Regions from separate parts of the Leclercia sp. G3L genome, predicted to be linked through region 3. Evidence: predicted binding sites of a transcription regulator. Region 3 holds the regulator's gene; each other region holds the start of a gene.

Region 1 (7,488 bases), 1.7 Mb from region 3:
ACAACGTTCGCCCAACTGTAGAAGTTAAGTCCCGCCGCGTTGGTGGTTCTACTTATCAGGTTCCAGTTGAAGTTCGTCCGGTTCGTCGTAATGCTCTGGCAATGCGTTGGATCGTTGAAGCTGCTCGTAAACGCGGTGATAAATCCATGGCTCTGCGTCTGGCGAACGAACTTTCTGATGCTGCAGACAACAAAGGTACTGCAGTTAAGAAACGTGAAGACGTTCACCGTATGGCAGAAGCCAACAAGGCGTTCGCACACTACCGTTGGTAATCCCTTCGGAGTCTTAGTCACCAGGCGGGCGCTTCAGCGAAGCAGCCCGCTTTGGGTTACTTAACTGAACGCCTAAAAAGATAAACGAGGAATCAAATGGCTCGTACAACACCCATCGCACGCTACCGTAACATTGGTATCAGTGCGCACATCGACGCCGGTAAAACCACTACCACCGAACGTATTCTGTTCTACACCGGTGTAAACCATAAAATCGGTGAAGTTCATGACGGCGCCGCTACCATGGACTGGATGGAGCAGGAGCAGGAGCGTGGTATTACCATTACCTCCGCAGCGACTACTGCATTCTGGTCTGGTATGGCTAAGCAGTATGAACCGCATCGCGTAAACATCATCGACACCCCGGGGCACGTTGACTTCACAATCGAAGTAGAACGTTCCATGCGTGTTCTTGATGGTGCGGTAATGGTTTACTGCGCAGTTGGTGGTGTTCAGCCGCAGTCTGAAACCGTATGGCGTCAGGCAAACAAATATAAAGTTCCACGCATCGCGTTCGTTAACAAAATGGACCGTATGGGTGCTAACTTCCTGAAAGTTGTTGGTCAGATCAAATCCCGTCTGGGCGCGAACCCTGTTCCGCTGCAGCTGGCAATTGGTGCTGAAGAAGGCTTCACCGGCGTTATCGACCTGGTGAAAATGAAAGCCATCAACTGGAACGAAGAAGACGCAGGCGTTACCTTCACCTACGAAGATATCCCAGCAGACATGCAGGACCTGGCTGACGAATGGCACCAGAACCTGATCGAGTCCGCAGCGGAAGCTTCAGAAGAGCTGATGGAAAAATACCTGGGTGGTGAAGAACTGACTGAAGAAGAGATCAAAAAAGCTCTGCGTCAGCGCGTTCTGAACAACGAAATCATCCTGGTAACCTGTGGTTCTGCGTTCAAGAACAAAGGTGTTCAGGCGATGCTGGATGCGGTAGTAGACTACCTGCCATCCCCGGTAGACGTTCCTGCGATCAACGGTATCCTGGACGACGGTAAAGACACGCCGGCTGAGCGTCACGCAAGTGATGATGAGCCGTTCGCTGCTCTGGCGTTCAAAATCGCTACCGACCCGTTCGTAGGTAACCTGACGTTCTTCCGCGTGTACTCTGGTGTGGTTAACTCCGGTGACACCATCCTGAACTCCGTGAAATCTGCACGTGAGCGTTTCGGTCGTATCGTACAGATGCACGCGAACAAACGTGAAGAGATCAAAGAAGTTCGTGCGGGCGACATCGCTGCTGCTATCGGTCTGAAAGACGTGACTACTGGTGACACCCTGTGTAACCCAGATCACCCAATCATTCTGGAGCGTATGGAGTTCCCTGAGCCGGTAATCTCTATCGCCGTTGAACCAAAAACCAAAGCTGACCAGGAAAAAATGGGTCTGGCTCTGGGCCGTCTGGCTAAAGAAGACCCATCATTCCGCGTATGGACTGATGAAGAATCTAACCAGACCATCATCGCTGGTATGGGTGAACTGCACCTCGACATCATCGTTGACCGTATGCGTCGTGAATTCAACGTTGAAGCTAACGTAGGTAAACCTCAGGTTGCTTACCGTGAAGCGATTCGTCAGAAAGTTTCCGATGTTGAAGGTAAACACGCTAAGCAGTCTGGTGGTCGTGGTCAGTATGGTCACGTTGTGATCGACATGTACCCACTGGAGCCGGGCTCTAACCCTAAAGGTTACGAGTTCATCAACGACATTAAAGGTGGTGTGATTCCTGGCGAATACATCCCTGCCGTTGATAAAGGCATCCAGGAGCAGCTGAAGTCTGGTCCACTGGCTGGTTATCCGGTAGTAGACATGGGTGTTCGTCTGCACTTCGGTTCTTACCATGACGTTGACTCCTCTGAACTGGCGTTTAAACTGGCTGCTTCTATCGCCTTTAAAGAAGGCTTTAAGAAAGCGAAACCAGTTCTGCTTGAGCCGATCATGAAGGTTGAAGTAGAAACTCCTGAAGAGAACACCGGTGACGTTATCGGTGACTTGAGCCGTCGTCGCGGTATGCTGCGTGGTCAGGAATCTGAAGTAACTGGCGTTAAGATCCACGCTGAAGTTCCGCTGTCTGAAATGTTCGGATATGCAACTCAGCTGCGTTCTCTGACCAAAGGTCGTGCATCATACACCATGGAATTCCTGAAGTATGATGATGCGCCGAACAACGTTGCTCAGGCCGTAATTGAAGCCCGTGGTAAATAATCCACAGGATTAAAACCTAAGTCCCGTGCTCTCTCCAAAGGGGAGAGCACTATAGTAAGGAATATAGCCGTGTCTAAAGAAAAATTTGAACGTACAAAACCGCACGTCAACGTTGGTACTATCGGCCACGTTGACCACGGTAAAACTACCCTGACTGCTGCAATCACTACCGTTCTGGCAAAAACCTACGGCGGTGCTGCTCGTGCTTTCGACCAGATCGATAACGCACCAGAAGAAAAAGCTCGTGGTATCACCATCAACACTTCCCACGTTGAATATGACACCCCGACTCGCCACTACGCACACGTAGACTGCCCGGGCCACGCCGACTATGTTAAAAACATGATCACCGGTGCTGCGCAGATGGACGGCGCGATCCTGGTTGTTGCTGCGACTGACGGCCCTATGCCTCAGACCCGTGAGCACATCCTGCTGGGTCGTCAGGTAGGCGTTCCTTTCATCATCGTGTTCCTGAACAAATGCGACATGGTTGATGACGAAGAGCTGCTGGAACTGGTTGAGATGGAAGTTCGTGAACTCCTGTCCCAGTACGACTTCCCGGGCGACGATACCCCAATCGTTCGCGGTTCCGCGCTGAAAGCGCTGGAAGGCGAAGCAGAGTGGGAAGAGAAAATCATCGAACTGGCTGGCTACCTGGATTCCTACATCCCAGAGCCAGAGCGTGCGATTGACAAGCCGTTCCTGCTGCCTATCGAAGACGTATTCTCCATCTCCGGTCGTGGTACCGTTGTTACCGGTCGTGTAGAGCGCGGTATCGTTAAAGTTGGCGAAGAAGTTGAAATCGTTGGTATCAAAGAGACTGCCAAGTCTACCTGTACCGGCGTTGAAATGTTCCGCAAACTGCTGGACGAAGGCCGTGCCGGTGAGAACGTTGGTGTTCTGCTGCGTGGTATCAAACGTGAAGAAATCGAACGTGGTCAGGTTCTGGCTAAGCCAGGCTCCATCAAGCCGCACACCAAGTTCGAATCTGAAGTGTACATCCTGTCCAAAGACGAAGGCGGCCGTCATACTCCGTTCTTCAAAGGCTACCGTCCACAGTTCTACTTCCGTACTACTGACGTGACCGGTACCATCGAACTGCCAGAAGGCGTTGAGATGGTAATGCCAGGCGACAACATCAAAATGGTTGTTACCCTGATCCACCCAATCGCAATGGACGATGGTCTGCGCTTCGCAATCCGCGAAGGCGGCCGTACCGTTGGCGCGGGTGTTGTTGCTAAAGTTCTGGGCTAATTAATTATCCCTGAATTAAAAAGGACGCTTCGGCGTCCTTTTTTGTTGTCTGGCGCTTCTCCCTGTCACAAATTTTCGCATTTTTTGTTGGCCCCCGCCCCGTATCTGAGCGCTTGTGCTATTGTAATCATAATTATTCTCACTTACACTTTGCGCATATTTTGAACGGGAGTGGTTATGTACGTTTGCTTATGTAATGGTGTGAGTGATAAAAAAATTCGTCAGGCCGTTCGCCAGTTTCAACCACAATCTTTTCAGCAGCTGCGTAAGTTTGTTCCAGTGGGAAATCAATGCGGTAAGTGCGTTCGCGCTGCCCGTGAGATCATGCAGGACGAATTGATGCAGATCCCGGAATTCAAAGAGATTGCCTGAGGCTCGTTCTTTTTTTTGACATCCCTGTAGCCCCATCTACGCTTCAATAAGTGGAAGCGGAGGGACTAAAATGAAAGGTGATATTAAAATCATAAGTTATCTCAATAAATTATTGGGAAATGAGCTTGTCGCAATCAATCAATACTTTCTCCACGCGAGAATGTTCAAAAACTGGGGCCTGACTCGCCTCAACGATGTTGAATACCATGAATCCATTGATGAAATGAAACACGCCGATAAGTACATTGAGCGTATTTTGTTTCTTGAGGGGATCCCCAACCTGCAGGATCTCGGCAAGCTGGGTATCGGTGAAGACGTCGAAGAGATGCTGCGATCCGATCTGGCGCTGGAACTTGATGGAGCAAAAGATCTTCGTGAAGCTATCGCTTATGCGGATAGCGTTCACGATTACGTCAGCCGCGATATGATGATTCAGATCCTGGCCGATGAAGAAGGGCACATCGACTGGCTCGAAACTGAGCTGGATCTTATCGGTAAAATCGGCCTGCAAAATTACCTCCAGTCGCAGATTAAAGTGGAAAGCTGACCAGGCTTTCTCCACCTGTCATCAAACCTGCTGCCGCCATGAAAGGTCCAAAAGGCAGCGGGTTTTTTAATATCTGTTCCCGGGGTTTACACAGAGATAGTATCAAAAGATACAGTGTCGCCAGCAGGGCTGCCGATAATGCCAGAGCAGGAAGCACACACCAGCCATGCCATGCGCCCAGCGCTCCCAGATATTTCACGTCACCGTATCCCAGCCCTTCTCGTTTGCGTATCAATTTATAAGCCCAATAAATAATCGCGAAGCCGGCATATCCCGCGATCGCACCTAAGACTGCACTTGTCAGGAAATCGGGATGAAGACAGAGGTGATCTTGACCCGCCATCTCCGGACAGCTTTTGTATCTTAAGTTAACGATGTCCGCTGCCGCCGATATTCCCTCGGGGAGTGATATCCCAGCGCGCTGTGCGGGTGGTTTTCATTGTAATGTGTGAACGCTGCTGCAAGGTTTCGCAGGGCTGTTCTCACATCTGGTTTTGCCATGAACGCGATATAGTCTTCCTTCATCGTCTTCACGAACCGTTCGGCCATGCCATTGCTCTGCGGGCTGCTCACCGCTGTTGTACACGGCTCCAGATTCAGCTCTCTGGCGAACCTCCGCGTTTCATGCGCGGTATATGCTGAACCGTTATCCGTCAGCCATTGAACCGGTGTGGTCGGCAGCCCGTCGCCGAAGCGCTTTTCCACCGACCTCAGCATCACATCCTGCACCGTCGAACTGTCGTAGCCTCCCTGTGCTCGCTGCCCAGTCTATGGCTTCTCTGTCGCAGCAGTCCAGCGCGAACGTGACCCGCAGCTTCTCACCGTTGTCGCAGCCGAACTCGAAGCCATCTGAACACCAGCGCATATCGCTTTCTGCCACCGCGATTTTTGCCCTTATGTTCACGCTTCGACCGCTCTGGTTTGTCATGCAGTAACAGCAGATTATGCTCGCTCATAAGCCGGTAAAGCCGTTTGGCGTTCACGGGGGCAGTCCCTCTGTACGACGTTGCGTACGCAGGATGCCCCACACACGGCGATAGCCGTAACTGGGCATATCGCTGATGATATCGAGGATCTCTGACAGTATTTCAGCGTCTGCTTCGTCATCACGCCGGTTACAGCGCCTGTCCTGCCAGTCGGCAGAACGGTTAATTCGCAGTGACAGCTGCGCACGCGACACGCCCATGGTGCGGCTGACCAGGGCTATTCCCCGTCCTTTGGCAACAAGGGCGCGTGCGCTATCCATTTTCGCGACTGAGCGTACTCCACGGCTTCTTTCAGGATCTCAACTTCCATCGTCTTCTTGCCCAGCAGGCGCTGAAGCTCCCGGACCTGCTTCAGAGCAGCAGTAAGCTCAGAAGCTGGAACAACTTCTTCTCCGGCCGCAACGGCGGTGAGGCTGCCTTCCTGATATTGCTTCTTCCACTTAAACAGCAGGCTGGGCTGGATGCCATGCAGGCGGGCGACATGGGAGACATTCATGCCCGGCTCCATCGTCTGCTGGATAATGGCGATCTTCTCCTGAGGAGTTTTACGTTTACGGACTTCTTGTCCTAACAGGATCCCGGTCATCTCAAAATTGGCGTTAGTGTTAGACATATATTCAAGCCTATCTCTTATCTGGAGATACAGCTACTGTCTGGTGTTTCAGGGGGCTACATCAGGATGAAGACAGAGGTGATACAGCAGACCTGCCCAGAGAAGGGGACAGAGGTATTTGTCCGGAAGCAGATGCGAACGAATATCCTCTCGGACTAATAAACAGGTTAAAACCAGGTAGACAAACAGGAAGGGGAGGGTGGTGAGCATCGTTCATGGCCTCTATATAATGTGTGCGGCCATACTCCACTCAATCCGTAAGGTTAAACAAACCGCAAAACAAAACTCTGCGTAAAGCCTTCCCGACTATCGGCATGCCGCCGCAATATCACAAAATAATTACGAGCCACCACGCAAAACTGAACAGTGCCGTCTATTTCCTAAACGGGGCTTGCGTCCTGCCCAGATTTACGTATAATGCGCGGGCTTGTCGTAATTGACAGCTGGTTCAATCTGAACCCAGGCAACACTGTTTTTCGTTGCCTAACAATGCTCCCAATTGGGGGGCTACGTAAGAACGGTTACACTCTCCCATCAATCGTAATGGGTTTGAGTAGTAATCATTTTCGTTTATAAAATAATTGGAGCTCTGGTCTCATGCAGAACCAAAGAATCCGTATCCGTCTTAAAGCGTTTGATCATCGTCTGATCGATCAATCAACCGCGGAAATCGTCGAGACTGCTAAGCGCACTGGTGCGCAAGTCCGTGGTCCGATCCCGCTGCCGACCCGCAAAGAGCGCTTTACCGTTCTGATCTCTCCGCACGTTAACAAAGACGCGCGTGATCAGTACGAAATCCGCACTCACAAGCGTCTGGTTGACATCGTTGAGCCAACCGAGAAAACCGTTGATGCTCTGATGCGTCTGGATCTGGCTGCCGGTGTAGACGTGCAGATCAGCCTGGGTTAATCAGGTCATCGAGCGATTGAGAGGTTGATACAATGATTGGTTTAGTCGGTAAAAAAGTGGGCATGACCCGCATCTTCACTGAAGATGGCGTATCTATCCCAGTAACCGTAATCGAAGTTGAAGCAAACCGCGTTACTCAGGTTAAAGACCTGGCTAACGATGGCTACCGTGCCGTTCAGGTTACCACTGGTGCTAAAAAAGCTAACCGTGTAACCAAACCGGAAGCGGGTCACTTCGCTAAAGCTGGCGTTGAAGCTGGCCGTGGTCTGTGGGAATTCCGTCTTGCTGAAGGCGAAGAGTTCACCGTAGGTCAGGACATTAGCG
Region 2 (7,488 bases), 2.1 Mb from region 3:
GTTTTACGGCAGTGAGAGCAGAGATAGCGCTGATGTCCGGCAGTACTTTTACCGTTACGCACCACGCCTTCAGTAGCTGAGCAGGAGGGACAACTGATGGAGATGGAAGCCACGGGAGCACCTCAAAAACACCATCGTACACTAAATCAGTAAGTTGGCACCATTACCCCTGCAATAAATCCTTTACTATCACCACGTTGACAAATACATCGCTTTTTTGGGTTAAAAACTTTACTTTATGTAATGACTTTTCCTGGCCTGGAATGTTGAATCACGGTTTTAAAGAATCTATTATTAATATGGATTTAATTTCGCCAGGTAAACAGTTAAATAAAATTAATGAAAAACATAATTGATATTAACGGAAAGAGCTTCCTGCTTGCTCTGGCGTTATGCATGATTGTCGTGCCTTTTTCCCGCCTTATTTCACCCAAATCTGTTGTCGATGGCTTTGAGGTTTATCTTGCTTGGATGCCGCTGAGCGTCATGCTGGCGATCGTATTATTATTTGGTCGTCAGGCCATCCTGCCGATTATTATCAGCTTTGCCATCCTTAACGAATGGAATTTACAGCTGTCGGCAAAGCAGGATCTTATCCTGCTTTTTTGCCAGGTATTTAGTACTTTAGCGGTATGCGCCATACTCCGCTGGCAGGTGGGGTCGCGCTGGCGCTACCATGTTCCCAGCCGGTTCATGGCGGCGCGCATTGCGTGGCTGGGGTTTGTTCTGCCGCTGGCAATAAAACTGTCGATGTACCTGGCAGGCTATATTTGCGATTTTCCCGTTACCCTCGCCAATTTCACCGACCGGGGCTCAGTAATATATCATGTTGTCGATGTTCAGAGCCTGGTTTGCGCCGTTATCATCTTTACCATGCTGTTCTATTATCCGTTAAGAATGATTATTAATCCGAATTATGCGCGCGCCTTCTGGCGAAGAAATATACATAATTCCTTTTCGTCCCGAAACCAGTTATTTACATCTGCATTACTTATTTGCCTTATTGTTGGGCTTCTTCTGCTCTGTTTACCCTTTACGTCAGATATTATTGCCGGCTATCTGGTGCCAGTTATTTTCATTTTATTTACAATTGGCATCAGTCGATTTCGCTATCCGCTGATAATCCTGGGTTGGGCGTTGAGCGCATTGATGCTGCTGACCTATAACAGCAATTTTTTGCAGGGCGTGCAGAATGGTTACTCGCTGGCGTTTGTGCTGTCGGTACTTATCTCATTCGCCATCTGTCTGGCTTATATGTCGCGCATTTATCAGCGCAGCGAATGGCTTAAGCGTGGCTGGCAGGAGAGGGCGCTGGTCGATCCGCTGACCGGCTTGCGTAACCTGCGCGCCCTGGAGTCCTTTCTGACCGACAACAAGGGCATCACCCTCTGCTGTTTGCGAATGGATAACCTGGAGTTTCTGAGTCGTCATTATGGCCTGATGATGCGGGTGCAGTGTAAACGCGCCATCATTCGTGAGTTGCAGCCGTTGCTGATGCCTAATGAATATGTTTTCCAGATCCCCGGTAATGAACTGGTGGTGGTGCTCAGCGGCCCGGAAACGGGGGCGCGGTTACAGCACATTGTTGATCATCTGAATAGCCGTAAAATCTACTGGAACAACACCGGGCTGGATATTGAGTTTGGCGGCGCCTGGGGAGGCGTGGAGTACAAATGCGGTGAAAGTCTTTACCATACGCTGGGTCAGCTCAGCTGGCTGGCCGAAAAGTCCTGCCCGGCGCATCAGGTTCTGTCGCTGAATAACAGTCTGGAGACGGTCTCAGGGCAGACGACGGAGCGCGTGCTAATGCTCAGCCGGGTCAAACGGGCGCTGGATGAGGGCGACTTACGCCTGTATGCGCAGCCCATCCAGAGAGGCGATGGCGTGGGCTACCACGAAATCCTTTCGCGTCTGGAGAGCGAAGGGGAGATCCTGACCCCCGATAAGTTTCTGCCGCTGGTGGCGCAATTTAACCTGAGTCGGCGCTTCGATATCAGCGTGGTGGAGGCGTTGCTGGCATGGCTGCGGGATCATCCCTCGGAAAATTGCTGTGCGCGTTTCTCGGTGAACCTGATGCCCTTGACGCTGATGCAGAAAGAGGTCGCGACGGAGATCATTGCCCTGTTTGAACGCTACGGGATAAGGCCGCAGACGGTGATCATCGAGGTGACCGAAGAGCAGGCGTTCTCTAATTCGGAAGTCAGTATCGCCAACATTCAGCAGCTGCGTCACTACGGCTTCAAGCTTGCCATCGACGATTTCGGTACCGGTTACGCCAATTATGAACGTCTCAAGCGCCTGCAGGCGGATGTCATCAAAATTGATGGCTGCTTCGTGAAGGATATTTGTAGTGACAGTATGGATGCGATGATCGTGAAGTCCATCTGTAACCTGGCGAAGACCCGGTCCCTGTGTGTGGTGGCGGAGTATGTTGAAACGGAGGAGCAGCGCGAGATGTTGCTCGCCTCGGGGGTAGATTATCTTCAGGGGTATTTAGTGGGCAAACCGCGCCCGCTCAATGAATTACAGGCGTAAAAAAACCGGGGAGGATAAGTCCCCGGTTTTTTTTAGCTGATTACAGAACCAGTGCAGCGATAGACGCAGACAGGACGCTGACCAGCGTGGAGCCGTAAACCAGTTTCAGACCGAAGCGGGAAACCACGTTACCCTGCTCTTCATTCAGGCCTTTAATCGCACCGGCGATAATACCGATAGAAGAGAAGTTGGCGAAGGAGACCAGGAAGACGGAGAGAATGCCTTCGGCGCGCGGGGAGAGGGAACCGGCGATTTTCTGCAGATCCATCATCGCGACGAATTCGTTAGAAACCAGTTTGGTTGCCATAATACTGCCCACCTGCAGCGCTTCGCTTGCCGGCACACCCATTACCCAGGCTACCGGGTAGAAGATGTAACCCAGAATGCCCTGGAAGGAGATGCCCAGCACGGCAGCAAACAGGGCGTTCAGCGCGGAGATCAGGGCGATAAAGCCGATCAGCATCGCCGCAACGATAACCGCTACCTTGAAGCCTGCCAGGATGTATTCACCCAGCATTTCGAAGAAGCTCTGACCTTCATGCAGGTTAGCCATCTGCAGGTTCTCTTCACTCTCATCCACGCGGTACGGGTTGATCAGTGACAGAACGATAAAGGTGCTGAACATGTTCAGAACCAGCGCAGCAACCACGTATTTTGGCTCAAGCATGGTCATGTACGCGCCCACGATAGACATGGAAACGGTGGACATTGCCGTGGCCGCCATGGTGTACATGCGATTGCGGGACATTTTGCCGAGGATGTCTTTATAGGCGATAAAGTTCTCAGACTGACCCAGGATCAGGGAACTTACGGCGTTGAAAGATTCCAGTTTGCCCATGCCGTTCACTTTAGACAGCACGGTACCGATAGCGCGGATCACAATTGGCAGAATGCGAATGTGCTGCAAAATACCGATCAGGGCAGAGATGAAGACGATAGGGCACAGCACCTTCAGGAAGAAGAATGCCAGACCTTCATCGTTCATTTTACCGAACACGAAGTTGGTCCCTTCGTTAGCGAATCCGAGCAGTTTTTCGAACATCTCGGAGAAGCCTTTCACAAAGCCCAGCCCCACGTCTGAGTTCAGGAAGAACCAGGCGAGCAATACTTCAATAACCAGTAACTGAACAACATAGCGAATGCGGATCTTTTTGCGATCGCTGCTGACCAGCAACGCAAGCACGGCAACAACAACGAGTGCCAGGACAAAATGTAGGACGCGGTCCATATTTGCTCCAAATATGAGGCAGGTTTAATTTCGCTGCACATTCTATGAAACAAGCGTAAAGAAAACGAGATCAAAGCCACACTATAGTCACGTCCTGTGACGAGACTCAAAAATAGTGACATACGATACATTTTCGTTATGTTGTGTAAATGAATTAAAAGTTAAGTTTCTGTGCTACGCTTCACAAAGGTTGCGTGCACTTTTTGCCCGGCAGCCTATCCACGAGTCCAGCCTGCTTATTGTTCTTCGCTATCACTGTAATCAATACAAACAAACTAAATGAACTTGATAAGCATTCGCATTTTGATAGCATTAAACATAGCAAAGGCTATATTTCTGAGGCAAAAATGACCAATAGTCGCGTTGATGAGAGTAGCAGTGGCAGAGCAGCACGCAAAATGCGGTTTGCATTAATGGGACCTGCGTTTATTGCCGCCATTGGCTATATCGATCCCGGTAATTTTGCGACCAACATCCAGGCCGGGGCCAGCTTCGGCTATAAGCTGCTGTGGGTGGTGGTGTGGGCCAACCTGATGGCGATGATGATCCAGGTGCTGTCGGCCAAACTGGGCATTGCCACCGGTAAAAACCTCGCAGAACAGATCCGCGACCACTATCCGCGTCCGCTGGTCTGGTTTTACTGGGTGCAGGCCGAGATAATCGCCATGGCGACCGACCTTGCAGAATTCATCGGAGCCGCGATCGGCTTTAAGCTGATTCTGGGCGTATCGCTGCTGCAGGGCGCGGTTTTAACCGGTATCGCCACCTTCCTGATCCTGATGCTGCAACGACGCGGGCAGAAGCCGCTCGAAAAAGTGATTGGTGGCCTGCTGCTGTTCGTGGCAGCGGCCTATATTGTTGAGCTGATTTTCTCCCAGCCTGACTTCGTACAGTTAGGTAAAGGGATGGCGATCCCGAGCCTGCCCACCACCGAAGCGGTCTTCCTGGCGGCCGGGGTTCTGGGGGCGACGATTATGCCGCACGTGATTTACCTGCACTCCTCGCTGACCCAAAACCTGCACGAAGGGTCGCGCCATGAACGTTACTCTGCAACCAAATGGGACGTGGCGATCGCCATGACTATCGCCGGTTTTGTTAACCTGGCGATGATGGCCACCGCCGCGGCGGCATTCCACTTCAACGGCCATACCGGTGTTGCCGATCTCGATCAGGCCTATCTGACGCTGGAACCTTTACTCAGCCACGCGGCGGCCACCATTTTTGGCCTGAGCCTGGTGGCGGCGGGACTCTCGTCGACGGTGGTCGGAACCCTGGCGGGGCAGGTTGTGATGCAGGGATTTGTGCGCTTCCATATTCCCTTATGGGTGCGTCGCGCCGTCACTATGCTGCCGTCCTTTATTGTGATCCTGATGGGGCTGGATCCAACCCGCATTCTGGTAATGAGTCAGGTGCTGCTGAGTTTTGGTATTGCGCTGGCGCTGGTGCCGCTGCTGGTGTTTACCAGCGACAAGACGTTGATGGGCGATCTGGTGAACAGTGCATTGGTCAAACGGGCAGGGTGGGCGATAGTGGTGCTGGTGGTTGCGCTGAATCTGTGGCTGCTTATCGGCACGGCGTTGGGGTTATAAAAAAAGGCGCCGCGAGGCGCCTTTCTGATATTAGTGACGATGTCCGTGTCCGTGACCTTTGCGGCCGCGATGGTCATCACGATCGCGCCAGCCTTCGCGGTAGCCGCGCTCATAGGCGTTACGTTTATCCCATCCACGATGGTAGCCGTTGTCATGTTTGTGCCAGCGTTTGCCACGCCATTCATAATTACGATGCCAGTAGCCGCGGTCACGCCAGCCGCCACCGTCCCAGTAGTTACCGTAATTATCGCGATCGCCAATTTGTAATTTTACTGATGGCAACAGGGTGATTTCGCCAGCATTAGCGACCAGCGGAGCTGAAGCCATTAATACTGCTGCCAGAATCAGGGACCTGAACATTATTATTCTCCTTCACGATCGGAGCCGTAATCGGCTTGTTAACGCAATATTAAGGGGCGGTAAAGCCCCGGATAATCGCTTTAACTCCTAATTCAGAAGGCATAGCACTTTTTGCTAAAAGTGCTTTTAATTCGCGCTGAACAGGATAGATTCTATTTCGTTCAGTTCCTCAGGCGTGAAGTGACGATTCGCCAGCATACCTACGGCGTCGTCGATTTGCGCCGTTTTGCTGGCACCAATCAGCACTGAGGTGATAGCTTCGTGATGTAATACCCAGGCCAGCGCCATCTGCGACAATTTCTGATTACGGCGTTCGGCCAGCGCATTGAGTTTACGGACCTTCACCAGCTTCTCTTCCGTGATCTGATCCGGGTTCAGGAAGCGGCTGCCGCTGGCCGCGCGGGAATCTGCCGGGATCCCGTTCAGATAACGGTCGGTCAGCTGGCCACCCGCGAGCGGCGAGAATGCGATGCATCCCACCCCTTTCTGCTTAAGCACATCCAGTAATCCCTCCTCAGGGGCGCGTTCCAGCATCGAAAATTTAGGCTGGTGGATCAGGCAGGGGGTGCCTAAATCATCGAGGATCTCGATAGCCTGTTGGGCCAGCTCTGCCGGGTAGTTGGACAGCCCGACATACAGCGCCTTGCCCTGACGCACGACGTGGTCCAACGCTTTCATCGTCTCCTGCAACGGCGTTTCCGGATCCGGGCGATGATGATAGAAGATGTCGACATACTCCAGTCCCATCCGTTTCAGGCTTTGGTCGAGGCTGGCAATCAGGTATTTACGCGAGCCCCAGTCGCCGTAAGGCCCGTCCCACATGGTATATCCCGCTTTGCTCGAGATGATCAGCTCATCGCGCAGGGCGCTGAAATCTTCCTGCAGGATCCGCCCGAAGTTACGCTCTGCCGATCCCGGCGGCGGACCGTAGTTGTTGGCAAGGTCGAAATGGGTAATGCCCAGATCGAAGGCACGATGTAAAAGTTGACGGCTGTTTTCAATCAGGGTGGCGTCGCCAAAGTTGTGCCACAGCCCGAGGGAGATGGCGGGCAGCTTAAGGCCACTTTGCCCACATCTTTGATACACCATTGATTGATAACGGTTTTGATCTGCCTGGTAACCCATGAGTTTTTCCCTCTGCGTCAGAAAGTCATTCAGTGTATACGTTTACACCACGACCGAGGCAAACAGATTACCGCGCAAAAATACGTAAAGCATGGTTTCCACGCTCTGATTATTACCAATCCTGGACAGCTATCACGCTTCTTCAATACTCAAAGTGAAGTCAACATTATAAGGATAATAGTCATGCTTACCCCCTACACCGTCGCCGATTACCTGCTGGACCGCCTTACAGATTGTGGTGCCGATCATCTGTTTGGTGTGCCAGGCGACTACAACTTACAGTTCCTCGATAACGTTATCGCCAGCCCGGATATTGGCTGGGTGGGTTGTGCTAACGAATTGAACGCCGCCTACGCCGCGGATGGCTACGCGCGCTGCAAAGGGTTTGCCGCGCTGCTGACCACCTTTGGAGTGGGCGAGCTTAGCGCCATGAACGGTATCGCGGGCAGTTTCGCCGAGCATGTACCGGTTCTGCATATCGTGGGTGCACCGGGAAGCGCCTCGCAAAAAAGAGGGGAGTTGCTGCACCATACCCTCGGTGACGGCGAGTTTCGTCACTTCTATAAAATGAGTGAGCCCGTGACCGTCGCGCAGGCGCACCTCACCGAACAAAATGCCTGCTATGAAATCGACCGGGTATTGACCGAAATG
Region 3 (7,488 bases):
GGTCAACATGATACCCTAACCTGACATACGTAAAAAAAGAACTTTGCCATGAAATTGAATACCCGAGCGCAATCTGCACAATCGCCGCACAATAATTCTCCCATCGTCCTGGTGCATGGCCTGTTTGGCAGCCTGGATAACCTTGGCGTGCTGGCACGGGATCTGGTGACCGACCACGCGCTGCTGCAGGTGGATATGCGCAACCACGGTCTGTCGCCGCGCTCGCCGCAGATGACCTACGCCGATATGGCTCAGGATCTGCTGGATACGCTGGATGAACACAAGATTGAAAAGGCGATCCTGATTGGTCACTCAATGGGCGGCAAAGCGGTGATGGCGCTGACGGCAATTGCGCCAGAGCGAATTGCCGGCCTGGTAGCGATCGACGTCGCGCCTGTGGATTATGACGTCCGTCGCCACGATGAGATCTTCGCCGCCATTAACGCCGTCACGGACGCCGGCGTCAGCACCCGCCAGCAGGCCGCGGCGCTGATGCGTGAACATCTGGATGAAGAAGGCGTGGTGCAGTTCCTGCTGAAATCCTTCGTTGACGGCGAGTGGCGCTTCAACGTGCCCGTACTGTGGGATCAGTATGACCAGATCGTCGGCTGGCAGGCGGTCCCGGCGTGGCCGCACTCTACCCTGTTCATCACTGGCGGCAATTCCCCGTATGTCACCGAAGCGTACCGCGATGCGCTGCTGGCGCAATTCCCTCAGGCCAAAGCGCATGTCATTGCCGGAGCCGGACACTGGGTTCATGCTGAAAAACCTGACGCGGTGCTGCGCGCTATCCGCCGTTACCTCGCTGACATCAATAATTGATTAAAAAGAGAGCGACTGGTCGCCGGCAGGCCTCCAGTCGTTGGCGTGCCGTTTTCGGTGATGTATGATGGCGCGCTTATCGCCCGGGCATTAGCAGGGTGTCTTGTTTCCCCCGAAGTCTCAGAATCATGGCCAAAGAACACACGGACCGCACGACAATAGATCTGTTCGCGAATGAGCGTCGCCCGGGACGACCGAAAACCAATCCGCTTTCGCGTGATGAACAGCTGCGCATTAATAAGCGCAATCAGCTTAAACGCGATAAAAGTCGTGGGCTTAAACGCGTCGAGCTGAAACTGAATGCTGAAGCCGTCGATGCGCTGAATGAGCTGGCGAATGCTCGTGAGATCAGCCGCAGTGAGCTTATCGAAGAGATGCTGATTTCGCAGCTCGGGGAATGGCACGGCAAAGCGTAAGTCAGAAAACCCCCCTTCTTGTTGCTTTCATGTAGCACAGAGTGCAGTCCTGCGTGATAGCAGTTTCCGCAGGCTTCTCTGTTCTGCTATGATTGCCCTTATCCGTGGCTAAATTGCGCCACCATACCATTAAGTATCAAGAGGTTATTTTACTCATGGCAATCATCGGCATTTTTTTCGGCAGCGACACGGGTAACACCGAAAACATCGCAAAAAACATTCAAAAACAGTTAGGTAAAGACGTTGCCGATGTGCATGACATTGCGAAAAGCAGCAAAGAAGATATCGAAGGTTACGATATTCTGCTGCTGGGCATCCCGACCTGGTATTACGGTGAAGCGCAGTGTGACTGGGACGACTTCTTCCCGTCTCTGGAAGAGATCGACTTCAACGGCAAGCTGGTTGCCCTGTTCGGCTGCGGCGATCAGGAAGATTACGCAGAGTACTTCTGCGACGCCCTCGGCACCATTCGCGACATCATTGAGCCACGCGGCGCGGTGATTGTCGGTCACTGGCCAACCGCCGGTTACCACTTCGAAGCTTCTAAAGGTCTGGCCGACGACAACAACTTTGTCGGTCTCGCCATCGACGAAGATCGCCAGCCAGAACTGACCGCTGAACGCGTGGACAAATGGGTTAAACAGATCCGCGAAGAGCTGCACCTCGACGCCATCCTCAACGCCTGATGATGTCGCGGCGCAACGCTAAAGTTGCGCCGCATCGATAGGTAATTCCAATCAAAATAATTGCTACAAATTTTTAACTTTCGCTGCCATACCTGTACAATGATCCAGGAGTAAACGGGGAACCTTGTAACAACTTTGTTGGCGGTACCACGTTTTTATAAGCATACTTTACTTGAGACTTGCAGTTTTCATTACGTCATGGCAGTTCTATAATGAGACGCATTATCCCAGGTGCATTTTCTGTCACTTCTTCTTTAGAAGTGAATCGTTTAGCAACAGGACAGATTCCGCATGACTGACAACAACACCGCATTAAAGAAGGCCGGACTGAAAGTCACGCTTCCACGGTTAAAAATCCTGGAAGTACTTCAGGGTCCGGATAACCATCATGTCAGTGCGGAAGACTTATACAAGCGTCTGATCGACATGGGCGAAGAAATTGGTCTGGCTACCGTTTACCGTGTACTGAACCAGTTCGACGATGCAGGCATCGTTACGCGTCATAATTTCGAAGGCGGTAAATCCGTATTTGAACTGACGCAGCAGCACCACCACGATCACCTGATTTGCCTCGACTGCGGCAAAGTGATCGAATTCAGCGATGACTCCATCGAATTACGTCAGCGCGAAATTGCCGCACGTCATGGCATTCGTCTGACCAACCACAGTCTGTACCTGTATGGCCACTGTGCCGAAGGCGACTGCCGCGAAGATGACCACGCGCACGACGCGAAGTAATCTCTGCATAGACTCTGAGCCAACCTGACGGTTGGCTTTTTTTTGCCTGCCATCCTGTAAAAAAGCCCGGTGGCGCTGCGCTTACACGGGCCTACAAGGGTGAAATTACCCGTAGGCCCGGTAAGCATAGCGCCACCGGGCATGGCAAACAGCTGATTACTTCGCGTTATTACTGCGGATTTCCTGCCAGATTTTATCGCAGTTTTTGGTCACGTCCTGATTGTTACCCGTTTTACGCGCCTGGATACAGGCCTGGTAATCCGCCACCCGGACGGTTTCCTGGGCCGCAAACTGTTCGTGCGCCTTCTCCTGGCGCAGCACGTCCAGCACGCTTTGACAGGCTTCGATCTTTTCTGGCGAACCTTCAGCGGTATTGATGCACGCGCTGTAGGCCTCTTTCAGACGGGTATCTTCTTTCTGGGTCTGTGGTTGTGCGCAGGCGGCCAGTCCTGATGCCAGCACCGCGACCAGTACGATTTTTTTCAGCATAGAGGTCTCCAGTCAGGCGGGGAGCGCCCCCGCCCGGATTGTCATCAGAAGATGGTGAACGGGGCGATAACCATGAACTTCACGTCACGCTCATCCTGGAAGATGTTGCCGTAGCCGCCGCCGTAGCTTGGAATATCGGAGTGGTTGTCATACTGCGTGAAGTGCAGTTTGAACATGGTCCCTTTTGCGCGCCCATCCTGCAGGGTGTAGATCGCATCCAGGTTGTAGGCAGATTCCTTGATCTTGTTGGAGGCGATATCTTCACGCTGACCGGCGCTGTTGATTAACCAGTCTGCCGGTTTCGCATCCCAGGCGTAGACATAAGACGCGCCGACGCTCCAGCCCGCCAGGTTCAAGTTACTCAGGTCATACATGGCCCCGAAGAAGACCGCCTTTTCGCCGTTGGCGTTAAAGTCGGAGCGGTTATCCCACCATACGTCCAGACGACCGTTGGATGACGCGTAGGTTGGGGTCATACGCTGCAGGAAGTAGCCCTGCTGGCCTTCAGCCTTGACGTAAGTTCCTTCCAGACGTAAATCGACCTGACCGACCTTGTAGCCCAACGTTAGCGCCTGCAGCCAGGCCGTACCGTCGTAAATATCGTTTACGGTGCCGCTGTCGGCTTTATCACGCGTGCCGTAGAACTGATAGGTGGTAGAGAGCGGGCCGCCCACGATATCAAGCTTGTAGCTGGCTTTGGCAAAGTACTGATCGATGAAGCCTTCAGCCTGGCCAAATGCGGCTTCCAGAATCAGGTTATTTTTGAAATCGTACTTCGCGCCGAAGGAGTGGAGATAGTCGACGCGGGTTTTTCTGTCATTCTGATAGAACTTGTCCATCTCGAGGTGCCACGGCGCTTTATACTCGTTGGTCCACATGTAAGAGAAACTCAACGCACCGCTATCGCCGTAGTCAAAGTTGGCTCCGGCTTCGGCACCCTGATAGGTACCCGGCATAAAGCTCCAGTGCGGCGCTAGCAGGGTTTGACCGGTTGGCTGAAGCCAGCCACCGCGTGCCCAGGCCGGGCCGTATTTGAATTTTGCTGCCGCTTTGTACAGGCTGATCCCGCTCTTATCACCGGACCAGTCCTCTTTATAGGCTTTATTGCTGGAGGAGAAGGCAATTTCGTTCGGGTGGCCGCTGTCGCCGTTTTCCGCCATTTCGATAGCAGTGAACGCAGCCAGATCAAGACCAAACATATCGGCGGCATAGCCGGACTGGAAATCAAGGTTGGCGTTCCAGGTGGAGTGAGCCAGGTTGGTTTTATATTTGTCTGCATCGACATCTTTGCGGTCACGTTCACGCTGCCAGTAATAGACACCGCCCGTGAGGGTTGAATCATCGATGAATCCTTCGGCCTGGGCTTTCGGAGAAACCATCCAGCCTGACATTGCTGTAACACCGGCGATAGCCAGCGCAAGCGCACTACGTTTGCCACTAAACGTACGCATAATTAATCCTCTTTGACGTATTAAAAGCGCCTTAAACGGCGAAAAACAAAAAAGTAAAAAGTGGAGGCAACCGGAAATACCCGCTTACATCTCCTGTCCTTAGACTATTTTTCGCGACGCGAATTATCAATGCTTTTCAGCGATCAAAAGTCAGGATTATGACAAAGCGCACATATTTGGTTGCGGTTTGTAACAAAGCCAATGGGGAAGAATATTTATTTAAAATAATATTCAGAATGAGCGATTTATTTTTAATTAATAATAATTAAACAGCGCATCTGGTATCGATGACGGTTAATTTGCGAAAGGGAAGAGAAAGTAAACCGTTTTAAAAAATATAATTAATTCGCAACGCGAAGATTTAAAGGGTTAAGGGCATAATGGTCAGGCAAAAAAAACGCCGCATACGCGGCGTTTTTCAAAAGGAGAAAGGGATTACTCGCCCGCTTTAGCCCAAGTATCACGCAGACCGACGGTACGGTTAAATACCAGTTTGTCGGCAGTAGCATAGCGGCTGTCGAGGCAGAAGTAGCCTTCACGCTCGAACTGATACGCGTGACCAGCAACGGCAGCTTTCAGGGACGGCTCGGCAAAGCCCTGCTTGATCACCAGTGAATCCTGGTTAATCACTTCCAGGAAGTCCTCTGCGGCACCCGGGTTTGGCACGCTGAACAGACGATCGTACAGGCGGATTTCAACCGGCAGCGCATGTGCCGCGCTCACCCAGTGAATAACGCCCTTCACCTTGCGACCGTCGGCCGGATCCTTGCTCAGGGTCTCAGCATCGTAGGTGCAGAAGATGGTGGTGATATTGCCTTCAGCATCTTTCTCGACGCGTTCGGCTTTGATCACGTAGGCATTACGCAGACGCACCTCTTTGCCCATCACCAGACGTTTGTACTGCTTGTTGGCTTCTTCACGGAAGTCGGCGCGATCGATCCAGATCTCGGCGCTGAACGGCACATCACGGCTGCCCATCTCCGGTTTGCTCGGATGATTTGGCATGGTCACCAGCTCGCTTTCGCCCTGCGGATAGTTTTCGATAACCAGTTTAACCGGATCGATAACCGCCATGGCGCGCGGGGCATTTTCGTTCAGATCTTCGCGGATACAGGATTCCAGTGACGCCATCTCAATGGTGTTGTCCTGCTTGGTCACGCCAATGCGTTTGCAGAACTCACGGATGGAGGCGGCGGTATAGCCACGACGACGCAGACCGGAAATGGTCGGCATACGCGGGTCATCCCAGCCTTCAACGTGCTTGTCGGTCACCAGCAGGTTCAGCTTACGCTTGGACATCACGGTGTATTCCAGATTCAGACGAGAGAACTCGTACTGACGCGGATGCACCGGAATAGAGATGTTATCCAGCACCCAGTCATACAGGCGACGGTTATCCTGGAACTCCAGGGTACAGAGCGAGTGGGTAATGCCTTCCAGCGCATCGCTGATGCAGTGAGTGAAGTCATACATCGGGTAGATGCACCACTTGCTGCCGGTCTGGTGGTGATCGGCAAACTTAATGCGGTACAGCACCGGGTCGCGCATCACGATAAACGGCGAGGCCATATCGATTTTGGCACGCAGACAGGCTTTGCCCTCTTCGAAGCCACCGGCACGCATTTTTTCAAACAGCGCCAGGTTCTCTTCTACGCTGCGATCGCGGTATGGGCTGTTTTTGCCCGGCGCGGTCAGCGACCCGCGGTATTCGCGGATCTCGTCAGCGGAAAGCTCGTCAACGTAGGCCAGGCCTTTGTTGATCAGCTCAACGGCATAAGCGTACAGCTGATCAAAATAGTCAGAGGAGTAGCAGATGTCGCCAGACCAGTTGAAGCCCAACCATTGCACGTCGTTCTTAATGGACTCTACGTATTCGATATCTTCTTTCACCGGGTTGGTGTCATCGAAACGCAGGTTGCATTGACCCTGGTAGTCCTGCGCGATGCCGAAGTTCAGGCAGATCGATTTCGCATGACCAATGTGCAGGTAGCCGTTCGGCTCCGGCGGGAAACGGGTGTGAACGGTAGTGTGCTTACCGGTGGCCAGATCTTCATCAATGATCTGACGGATAAAGTTGCTCGGGCGGGCTTCAGCCTCACTCATCGTGGATTCCTCAAAGCGTAAACGACGTATAACGGCATATGATCTTATAAGCCGGGCGTAGTGACAACCTTTAGTTACGCAAAAAAAGGTCTCTGAAGAGAATAATCGGGGCAATTGCTGCAAAAAAAAGCGGCGGGGATATCCCCGCCGCTCAGGCATTAACGCTGACTCAGGAGCACTTATTTGCCTTTAATTTCATACAGTGGTGTCTGACCGGCAACAACCTGACCCTGCGCCTTGATCACAAGGCCGCTGAAGTCGTCGATATTGCTGCAGACCACCGGGCTGATCATGGAGCGGGCATTGGCGTTCAGGTAGTCGAGATCCATTTCCAGAACCGGCTGACCGGCAACCACTTCGGCACCCTCTTCAACCAGGCGTTTGAAGCCCTGGCCACCCAGCGCAACGGTATCGATACCCATATGGACAACGATCTCCGCGCCTTTCTCTGTTTCTAGGCAGAACGCGTGGTTGGTGTTAAAGATCTTGACGATAGTACCGGCTGCCGGAGAGACCACGGTTTTATCCGTTGGTTTCACCGCTACGCCATCGCCCACTGCTTTGCTGGCAAAGGCTTCATCAGGCACCTGCTCCAGAGCAACCACTTCCCCGGTCACTGGCGAAACCAGCGCAGCGATGGTGGTGGCATTGGCAACAGCCTGTGGCTTAACCGCAGCAGGCGCAGCGGCTGGCGCAAATGTCGCTTCAGCAGCGGCAACCGGACCGGTGGTTTTCATTGCGTTGGCGATTTTCTCGGCCACAAAGCCGACGATAATCTGAACG

Evidence for each region. The regulator Fur, encoded in region 3, represses iron uptake genes when iron is present. The targets are predictions, from matches to a motif close to ATAATAATGAGAACNACTATCAA.
Region 1: a site for Fur is predicted at 3,858-3,880, ahead of bfd (bacterioferritin-associated ferredoxin). Genes of this name have one in related genera too.
Region 2: a site for Fur is predicted at 4,049-4,071, ahead of LRS40_RS13580 (Nramp family divalent metal transporter). Genes of this name have one in related genera too.

What each region holds. Positions count from the first base shown of each region.
Region 1 covers NZ_CP088265.1:1,581,194-1,588,681, forward strand. The annotation lists gene rpsG (30S ribosomal protein S7) at 1-272, shown strand, start outside; gene fusA (elongation factor G) at 369-2,483, shown strand; gene tuf (elongation factor Tu) at 2,553-3,737, shown strand; gene bfd (bacterioferritin-associated ferredoxin) at 3,915-4,109, shown strand; gene bfr (bacterioferritin) at 4,180-4,656, shown strand; partial or broken gene LRS40_RS08915 (prepilin peptidase) at 4,640-4,981, opposite strand; partial or broken gene LRS40_RS08920 (IS3 family transposase) at 5,020-6,228, opposite strand; partial or broken gene LRS40_RS08925 (prepilin peptidase) at 6,307-6,465, opposite strand; gene rpsJ (30S ribosomal protein S10) at 6,853-7,164, shown strand; gene rplC (50S ribosomal protein L3) at 7,197-7,488, shown strand, end outside.
Region 2 covers NZ_CP088265.1:2,534,028-2,541,515, forward strand. The annotation lists gene LRS40_RS13565 (IS1 family transposase) at 1-113, opposite strand, end outside; gene LRS40_RS13570 (EAL domain-containing protein) at 340-2,535, shown strand; gene LRS40_RS13575 (NupC/NupG family nucleoside CNT transporter) at 2,576-3,763, opposite strand; gene LRS40_RS13580 (Nramp family divalent metal transporter) at 4,111-5,352, shown strand; gene ypeC (DUF2502 domain-containing protein YpeC) at 5,383-5,712, opposite strand; gene mgrA (L-glyceraldehyde 3-phosphate reductase) at 5,839-6,837, opposite strand; gene ipdC (indolepyruvate decarboxylase) at 7,021-7,488, shown strand, end outside.
Region 3 covers NZ_CP088265.1:4,666,417-4,673,904, forward strand. The annotation lists gene ybfF (esterase) at 49-822, shown strand; gene ybfE (LexA regulated protein) at 951-1,238, shown strand; gene fldA (flavodoxin FldA) at 1,394-1,924, shown strand; gene fur (ferric iron uptake transcriptional regulator) at 2,216-2,662, shown strand; gene chiQ (ChiQ/YbfN family lipoprotein) at 2,819-3,151, opposite strand; gene chiP (chitoporin) at 3,196-4,602, opposite strand; gene glnS (glutamine--tRNA ligase) at 5,038-6,705, opposite strand; gene nagE (N-acetylglucosamine-specific PTS transporter subunit IIBC) at 6,885-7,488, opposite strand, start outside.